Plantactinospora soyae: one gene and its partner. The protein of the gene in region 1 binds, or shares a complex with, the protein of each later gene. Links are inferred from orthologs where the notes say so. Each region holds a gene or a part of one and is shown on either strand. Other genes may lie near its edges. The genes, in order: nusB and rpsJ.

Region 1 (7,697 bases):
TGAGGGTGTACGTGCTCAACGGGCCGAACCTGGGCCGCCTCGGCACCCGGCAGGTCGACGTGTACGGCGTGACCAGCTACGCCGACCTGGTGGCGAGTTGTCAGGCCGTCGGTCGGGACTGGGGGCTGGACGTCGAGGTACGGCAGACCGACGCCGAGTCGGAGATGCTCGGCTGGCTGCACGCGGCGGCCGACGAGGAGGCGGCGGTGGTGCTGAATCCCGGCGCCTGGTCGCACTACTCGTACGCGGTCCGGGACGCCTGCGCCCTGCTGCGCGGCCCGTTGGTCGAGGTGCACATCTCCAACATCCACGCCCGGGAGGAGTTCCGGCATCACTCGGTGGTCTCCGCCGTGGCCACCGGGGTGATCTGCGGCCTCGGTGTCGACGGTTACCGGCTGGCCCTGATCCACCTGGCCCAGCGTCTGGCCGGAACGTCTGGTCCGGTGCCGCCGACGGGCGGTTGAGCGGCGTCACGGCCGAGGCGATGGCCCGGCGGGAACCCCGGCGAGAACCGAGACAAGATCAACTGGACTCTCCTTGTAGACTTGCCGGATCTCCGTCCGCCTAATTGAAGATCAAGGCAGGAAATGGCCACCACCAACGACCTGAAGAACGGTCTGGTTCTCAACCTCGACGGCGAGCTGTGGGCCGTCGTGGAGTTCCAGCACGTCAAGCCCGGCAAGGGCGGTGCGTTCGTGCGCACCACGCTGAAGAACGTGCTGTCTGGCAAGTCCGTCGACAAGACGTTCAACGCGGGTACCAAGGTCGACACGGCCACCGTCGACAAGCGCACGATGCAGTATCTGTACGCCGACGGCGAGGACTACGTCTTCATGGATCTGGAGACGTACGACCAGATTCCGGTCCCCGGCGGCACGGTTGGCGAGGCGGCCAACTACCTGCTGCCCGAGGCGGAGGCGATCGTCGCCACCCACGAGGGCGTGCCGCTCTACCTCGAGCTGCCGACCAGCGTGGTGCTGGAGATCACCTACACCGAGCCGGGTCTGCAGGGTGACCGGTCGACCGGCGGCAACAAGCCGGCGACGGTCGAGACCGGCGCGACGGTCCAGGTGCCGCTCTTCATCACCACCGGTGAGAAGATCAAGGTCGACACCCGCGACGGCCGCTATCTCGGCCGCGCCTGATGGCGGAGGGCCCCAAACAGCAGATGCCGGCCCGCCGTAAGGCGCGGAAGCGGGCACTGGACGTGCTCTACGAGGCGGACATGCGGGCCCGCCCTCCGGTCGAGGTGCTGGCCGGCTATCTCCAGCGGTTGGAGCAGCCGCGCCCGGAACACCTCGGGTACGCGATCGGCCTGATCGAGGGCGTGGCGGCGAACCAGGCGCGGATCGACGAGCTGATCGACAGTTACGCCGAGGGCTGGACCCTCGACCGGATGCCGGCGGTCGACCGTAACCTGGCCCGGATCGCCATCTACGAGCTGCTCTACGTCGACGAGATCGACGACGCGGTGGCGATCAGCGAGGCGGTCGAGTTGGCGCGGCAGATGTCGACCGACGACTCGCCCCGGTTCCTCAACGGCATCCTCGGCCGGATCGCCGAGTACGCGACCCGGTAGCTCGGGGCGCCCGTCGTTTCCGGCCCTGACGTCCGGTCTGCGGCCCTCCGTCCGTCCCGTCCCGTCTGTCCCCGTCCGGGTGGCTGGCGCGGCGTGGGCGCGGTGGCGGAGGGTCGCGGGCGAGCGGCGACGAGGCGTGCCGGAGTGATCTCCGAGCCGGGGCGTCCGGTGTCGGCGTTCTTCGGAACACGACGGGCGGCCTTCCCGGGCACGATCGTGCGACGTACCGGCCCGAAGCGCGCCGTACCGGTCCGAAGTGCGGCGCATCGCCCCGGAATGGCACAACGGGGCCCGTGCCGGCTCGGCACGGACCCCGACAGTGGGGGATCAGGACGCGAAGAGCGCCCGGGGGTCGGCGACGAGGACGCCGTGTTCGGTGAGCCGCTCGATCAGCCCGGAGGGTGACGAGTCGTAGACGATGGCGAGCGCCCGAAGGTCGTCCGCGCGAATCGACAGCACCCGCCCGTTGTAGTCACCCCGCTGCTGCTGGATGGCTCGGGCATAGCGAGCGACGTACGCGAGGTCCTCGGACGCCTCGTCGTACAGCCGCTCAAGGTCGAGCACGATCTTGTTCGTCGGCTCGTGCCGGACACCGCTGCCGTCCGGCAGCAGTTCCGAGACGGGCACCCGGTAGAAGTCGGCGAGCTCGGCGAGACGCGACACCGTGACGGCGCGGTCCCCCCGCTCGTACGAGCCGACGACGACGGCTTTCCACCGCCCGTTTGACTTTTCCTCCACCCCCTGCAGGGACAAACCCTGCTGCTGACGGATAGAGCGCAGACGCGCGCCCAACGACTTGGCGTATTCAGAGGGCATTCGGCACTCCCAGTGCTGGTCGGGGATCTCCCCAGCGATCGCTACGGAGCGTGACGGTACGGGGATTGCGACACGTGGTCAAGTGCTAGTTACCTACCTATTACAAAGATCGTGTTCTCAAGGGCGGTTTCGTCTCGCTGATCCGACGGTCAGTGACCCGCCACGGCCGGCCCTGTGGCCAGTGGTAACGTGGCTGGAGCCCCGGCCCGCGCCGTCCGCTGGTGAGCGCCGGAATCCGACGTCCTTTAACGACCCGTCCCGTGAGGCGGGGAAGGGGGTCCGCCGTGGCGTACCCGCAGGCTGCTCTACCGCCGCCGGTCTCACCACCGTCCGTGAAGGTCATCCTGACCAGCGCCGAACTGGCCCGGGTGGTGGACCGGATCGCACACCAGATTCTCGAGAAGACCCAGGGCGCCGCCGGCACCGTGCTGCTCGGCATTCCCACCCGAGGGGCCCCGCTGGCCCACCGGCTGGCCGCCCGGATCAACGCCTTCGAGGACATCGACGTACCGGTGGGTGTGCTCGACATCACTCTCTACCGCGATGATCTCCGCCGCCACGCGGTCCGGGCGATCGGACCGACGGAGGTGCCCGCCGAGGGGATCGACGGCAAGCGGGTGATCCTGGTGGACGACGTCCTCTTCTCCGGCCGTACCGTGCGGGCCGCCCTCGATGCGCTCAGCGACATCGGGCGGCCGAGTTCGGTGCAGCTCGCCGTGCTGGTCGACCGGGGCCACCGCGAGCTGCCGATCCGGGCCGACTACGTGGGCAAGAACATCCCGACGGCGCTCGCCGAGAGCGTCAAGGTGACGCTCGCCGAGACTGACGGCGCCGACGAGGTCAAGTTGATCGGAGGCGCGGCGTAGTGCTGAAACACCTGCTCAGCGGGGCGGATCTGGACGCCGCCACCGCCACGCTGATCCTGGACACGGCGGGTGAGATGGCCCGGCTGGCCGGCCGCGAGGTGAAGAAGCTCCCCGCGCTGCGTGGCCGTACCGTGGTCAACCTCTTCTACGAGGACTCCACCCGGACCCGGATCTCCTTCGAGGCGGCGGCGAAGCGGCTCTCCGCCGACGTGATCAACTTCTCGGCCAAGGGCTCCAGCGTCTCCAAGGGCGAGAGCCTGAAGGACACCGCGTTGACCCTCCAGGCCATGGGCGCCGACGCGGTGGTGATCCGGCACCCGGCCTCCGGTGCGCCGCACACGCTGGCGAACTGGGTCGACGGCTCGGTGCTCAACGCCGGGGACGGCACCCACGAGCACCCGACGCAGGCGCTGCTCGACGCGTACACCATGCGGTCCCGGCTGGGTCGGGTCGCCGGGCTGTCGGTCGCGGTGGTCGGCGACGTGCTGCACAGCCGGGTGGCCCGGTCGAACGTGCTGCTGCTGGCCACCCTCGGCGCCAAGGTGACCCTGGTCGGGCCGCCCACGCTGATTCCGGTCGACATCGGCACGGCGCTGGCCCCCGGCACCGAGGTGTCGTACGACCTCGACGCGGTGCTGCCCACCTCCGACGTGGTGATGATGCTGCGGGTGCAACGGGAGCGGATGGCCGACTCCTACTTCCCCTCCGCCCGGGAGTACGCCCGGCGGTACGGGCTGGACGGGCCACGGATGCGACGACTGCCGGACCACGCGATCGTCATGCATCCCGGCCCGATGAACCGGGGGATGGAGATCGCGCCCGAGGTGGCCGACTCACCCCGGTCCACGATCGTCGAACAGGTCACCAACGGTGTTTCCGTCCGGATGGCCGTGCTGTACCTGCTGCTGGGGGGAATGAACCGATGAGCGACTCAACTGCCGGCGGTGGCCGGTCCGCGTACCTGATCCGGGGGGCCAGGGTGGTCGGCGCCGAGCCGACCGACCTGCTGGTCACCGGCGGCGTGGTGACGCAGGTCGGGCGGGGGCTCGACGCCCGCGGCGCGACGGTCGTCGACGCGGACGGGCTGGTCGCGCTGCCCGGCCTGGTCGACCTGCACACCCACCTGCGCGAACCGGGCCGGGAGGACGCCGAGACGGTCGAGTCGGGCTCCCGGGCGGCGGCGCTGGGCGGCTACACCGCGGTGTGCGCGATGGCCAACACGTCACCGGTCGCCGACACGGCGGGCGTGGTCGAGCAGGTCTGGCGGCTCGGCCGCGAGGCGGGCCTGGTCGACGTGCAGCCGATCGGCGCGGTCACCGTCGGGTTGGCCGGCGAGCGCCTGGCCGAGCTGGGCGCGATGGCCGACTCCGCCGCCCGGGTCCGGATCTTCTCCGACGACGGGCACTGCGTGGCGGACCCGCGGCTGATGCGCCGGGCGCTGGAGTACGTCAAGGCGTTCGACGGGGTGATCGCCCAGCACGCCGAGGAGCCCCGGCTGACCGAGGGCGCCCAGATGCACGAGGGCGAGGTGTCGACCCGGCTGGGTCTGACCGGCTGGCCGGCGGTGGCCGAGGAGGCGATCATCGCCCGGGACGTGCTCCTCGCCGAGCACGTCGGCAGCCGGCTGCACGTCTGCCACCTCTCCACCGCCGGCAGCGTCGAGGTGCTCCGGCACGCCAAGGCGCGCGGCGTCCGGGTCACCGCCGAGGTGACCCCGCACCATCTGCTGCTCACCGACGAACTCGTCGGCGGCCGGCGGGAGATCGTCAGCCCCGCCCTCGCCGACCCGGCGGGCCCGGCCCTGCGCAACGCCGGGATCACCGGGGCCGGCTACGACCCGGTCTTCAAGGTCAACCCGCCGCTGCGGACCGCCGCAGACGCCGCCGCGCTGCGGGACGCCCTGATCGAGGGGATCATCGACGTCGTCGCCACCGACCACGCCCCGCACGCGCTGGAGGACAAGGAGTGCGAGTGGGCGTACGCCCGGCCGGGCATGCTCGGCCTGGAGACGGCGCTGTCGGTGCTGCTCTCCGTACTCGGCGAGCGGTGGGACCTGATCGCCGAGCGGATGTCCCGGACCCCGGCCCGGATCGCCGGGCTGGTCGAGCACGGGCGTGACCCGGCACCGGGCGTACCGGCCAACCTGACCCTGGTCGACCCGGCGGCCCGCCGCACGGTCGATCCCGGCGAGCTGGCCAGCCGCAGCCGCAACACCCCGTACGCCGGAATGACCCTGCCCGGCCGGATCGTCGCCACCTTCCTGGCCGGCGAGCCGACGGTACTGGACGCAAAGGCGGTGAGGTGATGCGAGCGAGGAGTGAGCTTGCGAGCCCCGCAGTCCGGATCGGAGGCATGAAGTGAACCGGAGACGACCGGCGATCCTGGTCCTGGAGGACGGGCGGACCTTTCGCGGCGAGGCGTACGGCAGCGTGGGGGAGACCTTCGGCGAGGCCGTCTTCAACACCGGGATGACCGGCTACCAGGAGACGCTGACCGACCCGTCGTACCACCGGCAGGTGGTGGTGCAGACCGCGCCGCACATCGGCAACACCGGGGTCAACGCCGAGGACGACGAGTCCGGCCGGATCTGGGTGGCCGGGTACGTCGTCCGGGACCCGGCCCGGATCGGGTCGAACTGGCGCGCGACCGGAGGTCTGGAGGACCGGCTGGCCACCGAGGGCGTGGTCGGGATCTCCGGGGTGGACACCCGGGCGCTGACCCGGCACCTGCGGGACCGGGGCGCGATGCGGGTCGGCGTGTCCAGCATCGACGACGACCCGTCGGCCCTGCTGGCCCGGGTCCGCGAGTCACCCCGGATGACCGGCGCGGACCTCTCCGCCCAGGTGAGCACCGCGAAGCCGTACACCGTCGCGGCCGAGGGCGAGCACCGGTTCACCGTCGCCGCGCTGGACCTGGGGATCAAGCGCAACGTGCCGCGCCGGCTCGCGGCGCGGGGTGTCACCACCCACGTCCTGCCGGCGTCGTCGAGCATCGAGGACCTGCTGGCCACCGGCGCCGACGCGGTCTTCTTCTCGCCCGGCCCGGGCGACCCGGCCACCGCCGACCACCCGGTCGGGCTGGCCCGCGAGGTGATGCGCCGGCAGGTTCCGCTGTTCGGCATCTGCTTCGGCAGCCAGATCCTCGGCCGTGCGCTCGGCTTCGGCACCTACAAACTGGGGTACGGCCACCGCGGCATCAACCAGCCGGTGCTGGACCGGAGCACCGGCAAGGTCGAGGTGACCAGCCACAACCACGGCTTCGCCGTCGACGCGCCGCTCAACCAGGTGATCGACACCGACTTCGGCGGCGTCGAGGTCAGCCACGTCTGCCTGAACGACAACGTCGTCGAGGGGCTGCGGGCCAGGGACGTGCCGGCGTTCACCGTGCAGTACCACCCGGAGGCGGCGGCCGGCCCGCACGACGCGGACTATCTCTTCGACCGCTTCGCGGAACTGATCGAGGGCCGGCCGAGTGCCGGGCCGACCGAAAGCGGGAACCATGCCTAAGCGGACCGACCTGAAGCATGTCATGGTGATCGGCTCCGGCCCGATCGTCATCGGCCAGGCCTGCGAGTTCGACTACTCCGGCACCCAGGCCTGCCGGGTGCTGCGTGCCGAGGGACTGCGGGTCAGCCTGGTCAACTCCAACCCGGCGACCATCATGACCGACCCGGAGTTCGCCGACGCCACGTACGTCGAGCCGATCACCCCGGAGTTCGTCGAGCTGGTCATCGCGAAGGAGCGGCCGGACGCGCTGCTGCCGACCCTGGGTGGGCAGACGGCGCTGAACACGGCGGTGGCGCTGCACGAGTCCGGCGTACTCGCCAAGTACGGGGTGGAGCTGATCGGCGCCGACATCGACGCGATCCGGCGGGGCGAGGACCGGCAGCTGTTCAAGGAGATCGTCGCCAAGGCCGGCGGCGAGACCCCGCGCAGCCGGGTGTGCCACTCGATGGACGAGGTCCGGTCCACCGTCGGCGAGCTGGGCCTGCCGGTGGTGATCCGGCCGTCGTTCACGATGGGCGGCCTGGGCTCCGGGATGGCGCACAACGACGAGGACCTGGACCGGCTCGCCGGTGGGGGACTGGCGGCCAGCCCGGTGCACGAGGTCCTGATCGAGGAGAGTGTGCTCGGCTGGAAGGAGTACGAGCTGGAGCTGATGCGGGACCGGAACGACAACGTCGTGGTGGTCTGCTCGATCGAGAACATCGACCCGATGGGCGTGCACACCGGGGACAGCGTCACGGTCGCTCCGGCGATGACCCTGACCGACCGGGAGTACCAGCGGCTGCGTGACCTCGGGATCGCGGTGCTCCGCGAGGTCGGGGTGGACACCGGCGGCTGCAACATCCAGTTCGCGATCAACCCGGACGACGGCCGGCTCGTCGTGATCGAGATGAACCCCCGGGTCTCCCGCTCCTCGGCCCTGGCCTCCAA
Region 2 (7,682 bases), 4.2 Mb from region 1 along the record:
TTGAACAGCTCCGCCTTGGCCTCCCGCAGCCTGCTGACCAGCTCCTCCTCGGAGAGTTCACGCAGCTCGCCGGCCTTAACGCCCGCGGCCATCAGCTTTCACCCACTTCGCGCGTCACAATTCGGCACTTCATCGGGAGCTTGTGGATCGCGCGACGCATCGCCTCTCGCGCGATCTGCTCGTTGGGGAAGGACATCTCGAAGAGCACCCGCCCCGGCTTAATGTTGGCCACCCACCACTCGGGCGAACCCTTACCGGAACCCATCCGGGTTTCGGCCGGCTTCTTGGTCAGGGCCTGGTCCGGGAACACCGTGATCCAGACCTTGCCACCACGCTTGATGTGCCGGGTCATCGCGATACGGGCCGCTTCGATCTGACGGTTGGTCAGGTACGCGGACTCGAGCGCCTGGATTCCGAACTCGCCGAACACCACCCGGGTGCCACCCTTGGCCGCGCCGTGGCGGTCGGGGTGGTGCGGCTTGCGGAAGCCCTTCGGGGGCTTGCGCGGCATCAGCATGTGTCAGCCCTCCTGCGCTGAGCTGTCCGCCCCGGCCGGAGCGGCCGGAGCGGCCGGCGCGGCCGTGGCCGGCGCGGCGTTTTCGTTCGTGGCTTCGGGAGCCCCGCCGGAGATCTCGGCGGCTGCCGCCCGGCCCGCTTCGGTACCACCGGCGGTCGTGCCGGAGGAACCGGACCGGCCGCGACGCGGCCGCTCGGGACGGTCGCCACGCTCCCGGCGCGGACGCGCCGGACCCGTCTCGGCCGGAGCTTCCCGACCGGGTACGGCGTCGCCCTTGTAGATCCAGACCTTCACGCCGATCCGGCCGAAGGTGGTCCGGGCCTCGAAGAAGCCGTACTCGATGTTGGCCCGCAGCGTGTGCAGCGGAACCCGACCCTCGCGGTAGAACTCGGTACGGCTCATCTCCGCGCCGCCGAGACGGCCGGAGACCTGCACCCGGATGCCCTTGACGATCGGGTTCTTCATCGCCGACTGCATGGCCTTACGCATCGCCCGCCGGAAGCTCACCCGGCTGGACAGCTGCTCCGCCACACCCTGTGCGACAAGCTGCGCGTCCGACTCCGGGCTCTTCACCTCGAGGATGTTGAGCTGCACCTGCTTGCCGGTCAGCTTCTCCAGCTCGCCACGGATCCGGTCCGCCTCGGCGCCCTTACGACCGATGACGATGCCCGGCCGCGCGGTGTGGATGTCGACCCGGACCCGGTCCCGCGTCCGCTCGATGTCGACCTTGGAAATGCCGGCGCGCTCCAGGCCCTTGGACATCATCCGGCGGATCTTGACATCCTCGCCGATGTAGTCCTTGTAGAGCTTGTCCGCGAACCAGCGGGACTTCCAGTCGGTCGAGATGCCGAGCCGGAACCCGTGCGGGTGAACCTTCTGACCCATTACTCGGCACCTTCCGTCTTGCTCTGCGTCTCGCCGGCCCCGGTCTCGGCCGCCGGTGCGGCCTGCGCCGACTCGGTCGACTTGGCCGGTGCGGCCTTCTTCGCCGCAGCCCGCTTCGCCGGCGTGGCGGGCGCGACGGCCTCGACCACGATGGTGATGTGGCAGGTCCGCTTGCGGATCCGGTACGCCCGGCCCTGCGCCCGTGGCTGGAAGCGCTTCATCGTCGGGCCCTCGTCCACGAACGCCTCGCTGACAAGCAACGCGTCGGGGTCCAGCCGCTCGTTGTTCTCCGCGTTGGCGATCGCGCTCGCGAGCACCTTGTAGACCTGCTCACTCGCCGCCTGCGGCGCGAACTGCAGCACCGTGAGCGCCTCCTTCGCGGGCAGACCGCGGACGAGGTTGACCACCCGGCGCGCCTTGGTCGGCGAGATGCGCACGTGTCGCGCAACCGCCCGCGCGCCCGGAAGCACCGGAGCGTCGCCCTTTACTGGCATCGCTGAAACCCCTTGATCCCTAATCCGTGGTCGGCGCTCAGCGCCGGCGGCTCTTCCGGTCGTCCTTCTCGTGACCCTTGAACGTACGGGTCAGCGCAAACTCGCCGAGCTTGTGCCCGACCATCGCCTCGGTGATGAACACCGGAACGTGCTTGCGCCCGTCGTGCACAGCGATCGTGTGCCCGAGCATGTCGGGGATGATCGTCGAGCGGCGCGACCAGGTCTTGATGACGTTCTTCGAGCCCTTTTCGTTCTGCGTCTCCACCTTTTTGAGCAGGTGGTCGTCGATGAACGGGCCCTTCTTCAGGCTGCGAGGCATATCTACCTATCTCCCTTAGCCGCGCTTGCGGGTGGCGTAGCGGCGGCGGACGATGAGGCGGTCGCTCGCCTTGCCCTTCTGACGGGTACGACCCTCGGGCTTACCCTGCGGGTTCACCGGGTGACGACCACCGGAGGTCTTGCCCTCACCACCACCGTGCGGGTGGTCGACCGGGTTCATCGCCACACCACGAACGGTCGGGCGCCGGCCCTTCCACCGCATCCGGCCGGCCTTGCCCCAGTTGATGTTTGACTGGTCGGCGTTGCCGATCTCGCCGATCGTCGCCCTGCAACGCACGTCCACCCGCCGGATTTCGCCGGAGGGCATCCGCAGCGTGGCGTACGCGCCTTCCCGGCCCAGCAGCTGGATACCGACGCCGGCCGACCGCGCCAGCTTGGCGCCACCGCCGGGACGCAGCTCCACCCCGTGGATCGTGGAACCCACCGGGATGTTGCGCAGCGGCAGGTTGTTGCCCGGCTTGATGTCGGCGCCCGGGCCGGACTCCACCCGGTCGCCCTGCTTCAGGTCCTTCGGCGCGAGGATGTACCGCTTCTCGCCGTCGGCGTAGTGCAGCAGCGCGATCCGCGCGGTGCGGTTCGGGTCGTACTCGATGTGCGCGACCTTCGCCGGCACGCCGTCCTTGTCGACCCGCTTGAAGTCGATCAGACGGTACTGGCGCTTGTGCCCACCGCCGTGGTGCCGCGTGGTGATCCGGCCGTGGGCGTTACGCCCGCCCTTCTTCGGCAGCGGAACCAGCAGCGACTTCTCCGGGGTTGACCGGGTGATCTCAGCGAAGTCGGCGACGCTGGAGCCACGCCGGCCCGGCGTCGTCGGCTTGTACTTACGGATAGCCATTGTCTATACCCCTCAGCTGACCGGGCCGCCGAAGGCCTCGATGCGGTCACCGTCAGCCAGCTTCACCATCGCCCGCTTGGTGTTCTTGCGCTTGCCGTACCCGGTACGGGTCCGCTTGCGCTTACCTTCGCGGTTGAGCGTGTTCACCGTCAGGACGCGGACGTTGAAGATCTGCTGAATCGCGATCTTGATCGCCGTCTTGTTGGCGTCCGGGTGCACCAGAAAGGTGTACCAGTTCTGGTTCAGCTCGCTGTAGCTCTTCTCCGAGACGACCGGCGCGAAGATGATGTCTCGCGGGTCGGCGATCGTGGTCACTTCTCGCTCTCCTCGTCCTGCGCCCCACCGCGGACACCCAGGAACTCGTCCAGGGCCTCCTTGGTGAAGACCACATCGTCGGCCACCAGCACGTCGTACGTGTTGAGCTGGCCAGCCTCCAGCAGGTGCACCCGGGGCTCGTTGCGCAGCGACAGCCAGTTCAGCTCGTCGGTGCCGCTCAGCACCACCAGAACCCGCTTGGCCGAGGTCGCCTTGCCCAGCGCGGTGATGGCCGCCTTGGTCGACGGCTTGTCGCCGCTGACGAAGCTCTCCACCACGTGCACCTGGCCGTTGCGGGCCCGGTCCGACAGGGCACCGCGCAGCGCGGCGGCCTTCATCTTCTTCGGGGTCCGCTGGCTGTAGTCGCGCGGGACCGGCCCGTGCACGACGCCACCACCGGCGAACTGCGGCGCGCGGATCGAACCCTGGCGGGCCCGACCGGTGCCCTTCTGCTTGTACGGCTTCTTGCCGCCACCGGCGACCTCGCCGCGGGTCTTCACCTTGTGCGTACCCTGCCGCGCGGCGGCGAGCTGAGCGACCACGACCTGGTGCATCAGCGCGATGTTCGACTGTACGTCGAAGATGGCGGCGGGCAGTTCGACGGAGCCGCTCTTGGCACCCTCGACGTTCAGCACGTCAACGGTGGTCACTTGGCAGCACCACCCTTCTTCGCATCGGCCTTGGCAGCCGACCGGACCAGCACCAGCGCGCCCTTGGGGCCGGGGATGGCACCCCGGACGAGCAGCAGGTTGTTGTCCACGTCCACCGCCTGGACGGTCAGGTTCTGCACGGTGAAGCGCACGCCACCCATCCGGCCGGCCATCTTGACGCCCTTGAAGACGCGACCCGGGGTCGCGCAGGCGCCGATGGAACCGGGCGAACGGTGCTTGCGCTCGACGCCGTGGCTCGCCCGCAGACCGTGGAAGCCGTGCCGCTTCATGACACCGGCGAAGCCCTTGCCCTTGGTCCGGCCGGTCACGTCGATCGTGCTGCCGGCGGCGAACGTCTCGACGTTGACCTCCTGGCCCAGCTCGTAGTCGCCGGCGTCGGCGGTGCGCAGCTCGACGATGTGCCGGCGCGGCGCGACGTTCGCCTTGGCGTAGTGGCCGCTGATCGGCTTCTTGACCTTCCGGGGGTCGACCACGCCGTAGGCCAACTGGACCGCGGAGTAGCCGTCCTTGTCACCCGTGCGGACCTGGGTCACGACACACGGCCCGGCCTGCACCACCGTCACCGGGACAACACGGTTGTTGTCCCAGATCTGGGTCATGCCGAGCTTGGCGCCCAGGATGCCCTTAACTTCCCTGTCCATTAGTCCGGTCCCTACAGCTTGATCTCGATGTCGACGCCAGCCGGCAGGTCGAGGCGCATGAGCGAGTCGACCGTCTTGGGGGTCGGGTCGATGATGTCGATCAGACGCTTGTGCGTGCGCATCTCGAAGTGCTCACGCGAGTCCTTGTACTTGTGGGGCGAACGGATCACGCAGAAGCGATTGATCTCCGTGGGCAGCGGCACCGGGCCCGCGACCTGAGCCCCGGTACGCGTCACCGTCTCAACAATCTTGCGCGCCGAGGAGTCGACCACCTCGTGGTCGTATGCCTTGAGCCGAATGCGGATCTTCTGTCCCGCCATGGTGCCCTCTGTTCCTTCTCTCGCCTTGTCCGTCCGCACGCCTGCACGCCCGCCCCCACGGGGCCCGCTACTGGAGCGGGATCTTCCTGCCTGCCCGGACGCTGCCGATTCCCCTGCTGTCCGACCCCCGCGGTCGGGCGTGTCGCACCCCGGGGCCAGACTCCACCACGGAAATCCGAGGCGGCCCCACCCCTGCGGGAAGTTCGGCGGCGCCGGGAGTGGCGGACCACGCCCCAGACGCCCAGCAAGGGTGGCTGACTGCCGGGCAGCCAGCCACCCTGCCGGTACGCAACCTGACCAGTATGCCGTACTACCGCACGGCAACGCTAATCGGGGTTACCTTTGTTACTCGATTACTTGAGGATCTTGCTAACGAAACCCGCGCCGACCGTACGGCCACCCTCACGGATCGCGAACTTGAGGTTGTCCTCCATCGCGATCGGCTGGATGAGCTTCACGGTCATCGAGGTGTTGTCGCCCGGCATGACCATCTCGGTGCCCTCAGGCAGCGTGACAACGCCGGTGACGTCCGTGGTCCGGAAGTAGAACTGCGGACGGTAGTTCTGGAAGAACGGGGTGTGCCGGCCACCCTCCTCCTTGGAGAGGATGTAGACGGTCGCCTCGAACTCGGTGTGCGGGGTGTTCGTACCCGGCTTCACCACGACCATGCCGCGCTCGACCTCGTCGCGCTTGGTACCACGCAGCAGCAGGCCGACGTTCTCGCCTGCGCGAGCGTCGTCCAGGGTCTTGCGGAACATCTCGATCGCGGTGACCTTGGTCTTGAAGCCCTTCTCCTTGATGCCGACCAGCTCGACGTCCTCGTTCGGCAGGAGCACACCGCGCTCCACCCGACCGGTGACGACCGTGCCACGACCGGTGATCGTGAAGACATCCTCGACCGGCATCAGGAACGGCCTGTCGGTCTCGCGCTCCGGCTGCGGGATCGCGGTGTCGACAGCGCTCATCAGGTCCATGAGCTTGTCGGTCCACTCCGGGTCGCCCTCGAGCGCCTTGAGCGCCGAGACCCGTACGACCGGCAGGTCGTCGCCGGGGTACTCCTGCGCCGACAGCAGCTCGCGGACCTCGAGCTCGACCAGCTCGAGCAGCTCCTCGTCATCGACCATGTCGCTCTTGTTGAGCGCCACGACGATGTAGGGAACGCCGACCTGACGAGCCAGCAGCACGTGCTCGCGGGTCTGCGGCATCGGGCCGTCGGTCGCCGCGACCACCAGGATCGCGCCGTCCATCTGCGCGGCACCGGTGATCATGTTCTTGATGTAGTCGGCGTGACCGGGGCAGTCCACGTGTGCGTAGTGCCGCGCCTCGGTCTGGTACTCGACGTGTGCGATCGAGATCGTGATGCCGCGGGCCTTCTCCTCCGGCGCCTTGTCGATCTCGTCGAACGGCGTGTACGGGTTCAGGTCCGGCATCTTGTCGTGCAGGACCTTAGTGATGGCCGCCGTCAGCGTCGTCTTACCGTGGTCGATGTGACCAATGGTGCCGATGTTGACGTGCGGCTTAGTCCGCTCGAACTTCGCCTTCGCCACTGGTGTCCTCCTGTGGACTTCTTGGTTCGTACGCCCGGCGCGCCACCTGGCGCTTAGGACTCTGTCGACAGCCTTTCCGACCGAGGGATTCCCGATCGGGAAGTCATGTGGGTCTTGCGGCGGTGAAACCTTCAGGCCCGGTCTCGCAGCCCGGCCCGTGAGCGCCGCGGGCGAGATTACCCGCCCGCCACGCTCGCGGTATCACCGGCCCGGTGACGGCTCAGTGCGCGTTTCCGCTCACTCACCCGTCGCCTTCGCGATGATCTCCTTCGCCACGCTTGCGGGAACCTCGGCGTAGGAGTCGAACTGCATGCTGTAGCTAGCCCGGCCCTGGGTCTTCGACCGCAGGTCGCCGACATAGCCGAACATCTCCGAGAGCGGCACCAGTGCCCGGACGATGCGAGCGCCACTGCGCTCTTCCATCGCCTGGATGATGCCACGGCGGGAGTTGAGGTCGCCGATCACGTCGCCCATGTTCTCCTCAGGCGTCGTGACCTCGACGGACATCATCGGTTCGAGCAGTGCCGGATCGGCCTTGCGGGCCGCGTCCTTCAGCACCATCGAGCCGGCGATCTTGAATGCCATTTCCGACGAGTCGACCTCGTGGTACTGGCCGTCCAGCAGGGTCAGCTTCACCCCTACCAGCGGGAAGCCGGCCAGGATGCCGTACTGCATGGCGTCCTGGGCGCCGGCGTCCACCGAGGGGATGAACTCCCGCGGGATCCGGCCACCGGTGACCGCGTTGGCGAACTCGTACGTCGGCGAGTCGTTGTCCAGCGGCAGCGGCTCGACGCTCACGATGACTCGGGCGTACTGGCCCGATCCACCGGTCTGCTTCTTGTGGGTGTACTCGATCTTGTCCACCTTGCGGCGGATGGTCTCCCGGTACGCCACCTGCGGCTTGCCGATGTTGGCCTCGACGTTGAACTCGCGGCGCATCCGGTCGACCAGGATGTCCAGGTGCAGCTCGCCCATACCGGAGATGACCGTCTGGCCGGTCTCCTGGTCAAGCTTGACCCGGAACGTCGGGTCCTCCTCGGCCAGCCGCTGGATGGCGGTGCCGAGCTTCTCCTGGTCGGCCTTTGTCTTCGGCTCGATCGCGACCTCGATGACCGGCT

The links.
Region 2: the proteins of nusB (region 1) and rpsJ are in contact, whole or in part, in a solved structure (PDB 3D3B), measured with the Escherichia coli proteins. The link is inferred for Plantactinospora soyae from one-to-one orthologs.

What each region holds. Positions count from the first base shown.
Region 1 is NZ_JADBEB010000001.1:5,143,082-5,150,778, forward strand. What follows is about bases 1-2,873. They hold nusB (transcription antitermination factor NusB), read left to right. Parts: upstream 1-1,168; coding sequence 1,169-1,579; downstream 1,580-2,873. Other genes in these bases: aroB (3-dehydroquinate synthase), read left to right, coding at 1-3; aroQ (type II 3-dehydroquinate dehydratase), read left to right, coding at 1-464; efp (elongation factor P), read left to right, coding at 588-1,145; bldD (transcriptional regulator BldD), read right to left, coding at 1,907-2,395; pyrR (bifunctional pyr operon transcriptional regulator/uracil phosphoribosyltransferase PyrR), read left to right, coding at 2,680-2,873. Also shown: more of pyrR, read left to right, coding at 2,874-3,261; H4W31_RS22865 (aspartate carbamoyltransferase catalytic subunit), read left to right, coding at 3,261-4,187; H4W31_RS22870 (dihydroorotase), read left to right, coding at 4,184-5,566; carA (glutamine-hydrolyzing carbamoyl-phosphate synthase small subunit), read left to right, coding at 5,619-6,767; carB (carbamoyl-phosphate synthase large subunit), read left to right, coding at 6,760-7,697. UniProt on the Escherichia coli protein: Part of the processive rRNA transcription and antitermination complex (rrnTAC). The complex forms an RNA-chaperone ring around the RNA exit tunnel of RNA polymerase (RNAP).
Region 2 is NZ_JADBEB010000001.1:894,684-902,365, forward strand. The notes cover bases 3,364-6,221. They hold rpsJ (30S ribosomal protein S10), read right to left. Parts: upstream 5,018-6,221; coding sequence 4,709-5,017; downstream 3,364-4,708. Other genes in these bases: rplW (50S ribosomal protein L23), read right to left, coding at 3,364-3,385; rplD (50S ribosomal protein L4), read right to left, coding at 3,382-4,035; rplC (50S ribosomal protein L3), read right to left, coding at 4,032-4,697; tuf (elongation factor Tu), read right to left, coding at 5,371-6,221. In the rest of the region: rpmC (50S ribosomal protein L29), read right to left, coding at 1-92; rplP (50S ribosomal protein L16), read right to left, coding at 92-517; rpsC (30S ribosomal protein S3), read right to left, coding at 521-1,402; rplV (50S ribosomal protein L22), read right to left, coding at 1,402-1,896; rpsS (30S ribosomal protein S19), read right to left, coding at 1,934-2,215; rplB (50S ribosomal protein L2), read right to left, coding at 2,231-3,070; more of rplW, read right to left, coding at 3,083-3,363; more of tuf, read right to left, coding at 6,222-6,564; fusA (elongation factor G), read right to left, coding at 6,802-7,682. UniProt on the Escherichia coli protein: Involved in the binding of tRNA to the ribosomes. Part of the processive rRNA transcription and antitermination complex (rrnTAC). The complex forms an RNA-chaperone ring around the RNA exit tunnel of RNA polymerase (RNAP).